Robertmurraya sp. FSL R5-0851: one gene and its partner. The protein of the gene in region 1 interacts with the protein of each later gene in a pairwise test. Links are inferred from orthologs where the notes say so. Each region holds a gene or a part of one and is shown in the gene's direction. Other genes may lie near its edges. The genes, in order: MKX65_RS05945 and hprK.

Evidence for each region.
Region 2: the proteins of MKX65_RS05945 (region 1) and hprK interact in binary tests that used the Bacillus subtilis proteins (3 or more experiments, as listed by UniProt). The link is inferred for Robertmurraya sp. FSL R5-0851 from one-to-one orthologs.

The regions. Positions count from the first base shown.
Region 1 is NZ_JBBOOE010000001.1:1,145,452-1,148,570, reverse strand. What follows is about bases 195-2,976. They hold MKX65_RS05945 (HTH-type transcriptional regulator Hpr), read left to right. Parts: upstream 195-1,190; coding sequence 1,191-1,763; downstream 1,764-2,976. Other genes in these bases: MKX65_RS05930 (hypothetical protein), read left to right, coding at 2,951-2,976; MKX65_RS05935 (DUF3267 domain-containing protein), read left to right, coding at 2,290-2,847; MKX65_RS05940 (DUF1878 family protein), read right to left, coding at 1,764-2,099; MKX65_RS05950 (YtxH domain-containing protein), read left to right, coding at 584-940; MKX65_RS05955 (tryptophan transporter), read left to right, coding at 195-242. Outside these bases: more of MKX65_RS05955, read left to right, coding at 1-194; more of MKX65_RS05930, read left to right, coding at 2,977-3,119. UniProt on the Bacillus subtilis protein: Negative regulator of protease production and sporulation.
Region 2 is NZ_JBBOOE010000001.1:4,149,408-4,152,675, reverse strand. Bases 255-3,185 are described here. They hold hprK (HPr(Ser) kinase/phosphatase), read left to right. Parts: upstream 255-1,216; coding sequence 1,217-2,155; downstream 2,156-3,185. Other genes in these bases: MKX65_RS21325 (nucleoside recognition domain-containing protein), read left to right, coding at 3,166-3,185; lgt (prolipoprotein diacylglyceryl transferase), read left to right, coding at 2,177-2,995; MKX65_RS21340 (alkaline phosphatase), read left to right, coding at 255-1,087. In the rest of the region: more of MKX65_RS21340, read left to right, coding at 1-254; more of MKX65_RS21325, read left to right, coding at 3,186-3,268. UniProt on the Bacillus subtilis protein: Catalyzes the ATP- as well as the pyrophosphate-dependent phosphorylation of 'Ser-45' in HPr, a phosphocarrier protein of the phosphoenolpyruvate-dependent sugar phosphotransferase system (PTS).

The DNA.
Region 1 (3,119 bases):
AGTTTAGAAACAATATGGTTAGTGTTGGTGTATTAACTGCTGTTGGTACAGTTGTGTCCGGACTTGTATTCTTAAGTGCAGCTAGTGTAATCGCTGGGTTACCTGGTCCATTTGCCGCATTATTTGCTGGTGTGGTCTTACCTGCTACGGTGGTTAACACAATTGCTATGATTGTACTTTACCCAATTGCCTATGCAATTGTTAAAAGAACAAAACTTAACCAGCAAGTTACTTCTAGTTAATAGAAAAGAACCCTTTAAGGGTTCTTTTCTATTTTATGCTGGATAGAAGAATGGCAGCTAACAAAAGGATGATTCCAGTCCCTAAAAATGCACTTGCCCTCTTTTTCAACCGCTTTTTTGGAGGATAAAAACCTGGTTTCAATAGTGATAACATATAGAAAACTGCGGCTACAAAACAAATAATGCTTATTAAAACTAATAAGCTTACCACCCATACCACCTACTTGTTCGTGAAATATTTATATATATGCTTGTTTTATATAATCTATGTGAAACAACATGTTTACCCATGATGAATCATGTTAATATAAGTCCTATAAACGTTTATTAGGGGTGAGCTTATGAATGCAAAGAAAGTTCTTCTAGGAGTGGTAGTTGGTGGAATTGCTAGTGGTATTGCTACGCTCCTAACAACTCCTCAATCTGGTGTTGCTCTGCGGAAAAACCTAGTTCGCTCTGAAGAGGAATGGAGACAAAATTTGGCCGCTTTAAGCACTTCTATACGAGATCTGAGCAAAGAGGTTGCTTCAGTAACTAAAGAAGGGAAAGTCGTCCTTTCAAGCTTGATAACAGATATTAAAATTAGTGTACAAGCCTGGAAGGAGTCTACGGCCGACAACCAACATGCGATTAAAATAGAGCTAGATTTGATACAAGAAGCGTTACGCAAACTTGAAAATGATTTAGGAAAAAATTAATCACTCTAGAATTTAAGATTTTGTCTGTCCTTTTTTTCATATGAAAAGAAGGATTTTTTTTATTTAATGGAAATCTTCTCATATTATTTAACGTTTATTTCCATAAATCTTATAAATCTATCACTATCTTCTTAATTGGAAATAAAATTTTATCTAATTTCTAAAAATTTTGTAAATTACATCTTTATTAATTTTTGTTTTATTGGCATAATGAAAATAATAGACAAAAAAAAGTGGGTGACTAATAGGGATGGCGGGAAAAGATTATACAATGAAAGAAGCAATGCTATTTAGTCAGAGAATTGCACAACTAAGCAAAGCTCTCTGGAAAGCCATTGAAAAGGATTGGCAACATTGGATTAAGCCACATGATCTAAACATTAATGAACATCATATTTTATGGATTGCTTACCATCTAAATGGTGCATCCATCTCTGATGTGGCGAAATTTGGGGTCATGCATGTTTCAACAGCTTTTAACTTTTCAAAGAAACTAGAGGAGCGAGGACTTTTACAATTCTCTAAAAAGGAAAATGATAAGCGAAACACGTATGTACAAATTACGGATAAAGGAGAAAGCATCCTTCTGGACTTAATGGAACACTATGAACCATCAGGAAATGCTGCTTTCTCAGGTGCTTTGCCATTAAAGGAACTATACGGCAAGTTTCCAGATATCATTGAGGTAATGGCCATTGTTCGAAATATTTATGGGGACGACTTTATGGAGATTTTCGAAACATCCTTTAGAAACATTGAAGAGGATTTTGAAGAGAAGGAAGGAAAGCTTACAAAGAAAAAATCATCGTCTGAGTATGTATAATCATAAGTACCTTTTAAGCTCATCCATTAGTGGTAGAAACAGTCTTTGAAGGATACACGCATGAATTACTTCTTCTACTTGTAAGCGTGGATGTAATTCTTCTTTAAACTTTTTAAAAAGCGGATGAAAATATACAAAGCCTTCCGCTTTCTGTTCTTCCAATTCTATGCTCATTCGTTCACAATTCGTACAAAATACCTGTACATCACGTTCAGATAAACCTCTTTCAATTACTAACAGATCAAATTTGCCATTATTACTACCAATCATCTTTAAAAGTAAGGATTGATGGTACTCTAAGCGCTTTATTCTTTCTAATAATTCCTCGTCAAACATCCTTCTACCTCTTTTCTATTCTTCCTTCATTCTATTGTATAAAATGTAAAATGATATGACAAAAAATTTATCGAAAATTGTTTGCTGTTTTCCTATTGATTTTTTTATCTGTTCATCGTAAAGTATCTAAAGTAAGTGGAACATATGAAGCTTACAAAATACTTATATCTCCATTTGGAGGCTGATTCGCTTGAATTGCTGGAAAACAATAAACTTTACAAGACAATATGGATCGCAGCGTCTTTTTATACTGTCTGCCTTAACTATGTTATTTACTTTTATTCTACTTTATATTCCGGCAACATACTTATTTGTTGCAACAGCCTTTTATGACAATCATTTTATTTATTTTATTTTAGCATTAATTTTATTGTATCCGGCTCATAAACTTCTACATTTTTTACCAATTGCTCATATGAATGAGAAGATCAGAAAAATTGTAGATATTAAGTTGGGTTTTATTCCAACAATCAAAATTCAAATTACAGAACCAATTAAAAAGTATCAGTTCTTAATCGCTCTACTATCGCCATTTGTCATTATCAATTCGGTATTATTAGCAGCTTGCTTCGTATTTCCGCATTACGCACACTATTTTACGATTTTACTAGCTTACCATATTGGATTGTGTGTTTCTGATCTTATTTGCGGTAAAGATGTACTTAGCGCTCCTAAGAATGCATTTATTGAAGAAAATGAAGATGGTTATGAAATACTAATTATCAATAAGGAAGGGACATCTTACTGATGTCCTCTTTCTTTAATCACTGCTAAAATCAATTTTTCTTTTAACTTAAAAATTGATTATGATACAATACAAGAAAACACCTTCCCATAGGAGGGATTTAACGATGATTTTTCTTTTTATAGTACTTGCCGTTTTTATTTTATTCCAAATTAACAAACTTACAAACTCTCTCTGCTTACAGAAAGAGATTCCAGAAGAACGACAGCCACAAATTTTTAGGACGATTAATATATTAATAACAATCCTTCTGATATCTTCCTATGTAGAAATCC
Region 2 (3,268 bases), 3.0 Mb from region 1 along the record:
GTATCAAGAAATTGATGTTGTACTTGGTGGGGGAGCCGTTCATTTAACAAATCGTAAAGACCAGGAAGATCTACAAAAGATCATTAAAGAAAAAGGCTATCAATGGGTCAACACGAGAAGTGAATTGCAAAAGGCGAACGGGCCAAAAATCTGGGGAAGCTTTGCCGAGCAGTCGCTTGCATACGATATAGACCGTCCAGCAACAAAGCCTTCCGAGCCAACTCTTGCTGAGATGACAAACAAAGCGATTCAAACTCTTTTAAAAGACGAAGATGGATTTTTCCTGTTTGTGGAAGGAAGCAAGATTGACTGGGCTGCACACAATAATGATATTGTAGGTATGATTAGCGATGTATTAGCCTTCGACGAGGCGGTAAAGGAAGCAGTTAGGTTTGCTGAAAGAGATGGAAACACGCTGGTGATTGCCGTGACTGATCATGGAAATAGTGGAATCTCGATAGGGAACCGGCAAACATCTAGATCGTATGCGCATACTCCTGTTGAAAGCATTATTCAGCCATTGAAAAAAGCCCAGCGGACGATCGAGGGTGCACTACAGGACCTTAAGCCTGATCGATCCAATATCAAACAAGTGGCAAAGCAGTATGGGCTGGATCATTTATCAAACAATGAAGTAAGAATGCTGATCAACTCCAATCATGTTGGAGCCGATCTATCTGCTATGTTAGCAGAAAAAGCCCAACTTGGTTTTACAACATATGGTCATACGGGAGAAGATGTATTTCTGTACGCGTACGGTCCGTCTCATCCGACAGGCTTCCTAGAGAATACGGAGTTACCTGAAAAAATGGCAGAGTTCATGGGGTTTAACTTAGAAAAGTTGAGTCAATCGTTGTTCATAAATGCAAAGGATGCATTTGAGAAGCAAGGCTACATCACAAAAATTGATCACTCGAAAAAATATAATCCTGTATTTGTAGCTACTAAAAGAGACATCTCCATTGAAATCCCTGCGAATAAAAATATCATTACGGTAAATGGAAAGCAGTATCCTCTAAGGGGGATCTCGATATTCAATGGAAGGGATTTCTTTGTGAGTGAACAAGTAAAAGAGTTTACCCCTTAATTTCTAGCCCTTCTCAATTTGAGGAGGGTCATTTTTTTGACAAAATACGCGGATCAAATTTGGTTCTTTATAAAAAGATGGTAAAATAGATAGGAATTGTCTCTTTACATACAGAGGAGGAACACGACCATGGCGAAAGTTCGCACGAAAGATATTATTGAAAAATTTGACCTTGAGTTAATTAGTGGAGAAGAAGGAATAAATCGCCCGATCACGATGAGCGATATCTCTAGACCGGGTATTGAGATAGCAGGGTTTTTCGATTATTATCCAGCTGAGCGGATCCAACTTCTTGGGAAAACAGAGCTAACCTTTGCGGAAAAATTGTCGCCAACGGAGCGTGCCATTCGTATGGAAAAGCTTTGTACGGATGTAACTCCCGGAATCATTGTAACTAGGGAGCTTGAGGTACCTGAAGAACTGATCGAAGCCTGTGAACGTGAGGCTGTGCCGCTTATGCGTTCTAGACAGAAGACGACACGTTTTTCTGGACGATTGACGAATTTTTTAGAAAGTAAGCTTGCACCTACAACGGCTGTTCATGGGGTTCTCATTGATATTTATGGAGTAGGAGTTCTAATCACGGGGAAAAGTGGCGTCGGGAAAAGTGAAACGGCTCTTGAACTCGTCAAACGTGGACATCGATTGGTTGCAGATGATTGCGTAGAAATTCGTCAGGAAGATGAAGATACGCTTATTGGTAACTCTCCAGAATTGATTGAGCATTTACTTGAAATTCGCGGATTAGGAATCATTAACGTGATGACACTGTTTGGAGCAGGAGCGGTTCGTAGTCATAAACGTATTACATTAGTTATTAACTTAGAATTATGGGATCAAAATAAGCAGTACGACCGCCTAGGGTTGGACGAAGAAAAAATGCGAATCATTGACACAGATTTAACAAAATTAACGGTTCCTGTTCGACCTGGTCGGAACTTAGCCGTTATTATTGAAGTAGCAGCGATGAACTTCCGTCTAAAGCGAATGGGAGTGAACGCAGCGGAGCAGTTTACGAATCGTCTGGCTGATGTGATTGAAGAAGGCGAGCATGACGAAGAACATTAATCCTAAGGAGGATGAGCTGTAATGGAATCAACTATTCAACCGATTGACCCAGTTGCGTTGTCACTCGGTCCAATCCAGATCCATTGGTACGGTGTGATCATTGGGGTGGGAATTGCACTTGCATTGTTTTTAGCGATGCGAGAAGGTGAAAGAAGGGGGCTACATAAAGATATTTTCCCAGATTTGATGCTTTGGGCGATCCCTATTGCCATCATTTCAGCTCGTATTTATTATGTGGCATTTGAATGGGATTATTACTCGCAAAATCCAGGTGATATTATCAAGATTTGGAACGGTGGTATTGCGATTCATGGCGCACTCATCGGTTCGGTTATTACTGCGATTGTGTTTTCAAGGAAGAGAAATATTTCGTTTTGGAAGCTTGCGGATATTGCTGCCCCAAGTATTATCATTGGGCAAGCCATTGGTCGTTGGGGGAATTTTATCAACCAAGAGGCACATGGGGGCGAGGTAACGAGAAGCTTTTTAGATGGCTTATTCTTACCAGAGTTTATCATTAACCAAATGTATATTGATGGCACCTATTATCATCCAACCTTCTTATATGAATCAATCTGGAATCTTTTAGGTTTTATTTTATTAATGTCACTAAGAAGAGTGAATTTACGACAAGGTGAGATTTTCCTTTCCTATGTGATTTGGTATTCCATCGGTCGTTTCTTCGTGGAAGGAATGCGTACGGACAGCTTGATGTTAACAGAATCTTTACGTATTGCCCAAACGATTTCGATTGCCTTAATTGTTATAGCCGTTGCATTATTCGTTTATCGAAGAGTAAAAGGATACGCGAAGGTCCGGTATTTGGACCAGAGTGTGTAAAACAAAGAGAGAAAAGGGTGCCATTTCTCCTTAAGGAGAAACTTTACCCAATATGAAATAAGTGAGAGGGACAGTTTCGCCTTTCGCCACCTGGTGTTGCTACGCAACAAAGGCTGGCTTCAGGGGAAACTGCCCTCATCCTAATACAAATAAGGGAGCACGGAGAGAAGATGCTACAATCTACGAAAGCAGGGTTTTTCGTCGGTTTGAAGACCGTTTGGGCATTGGGGAAAATAATATTTCCGGTTGCCCTTATCGTTGCTTTGCTGCAGC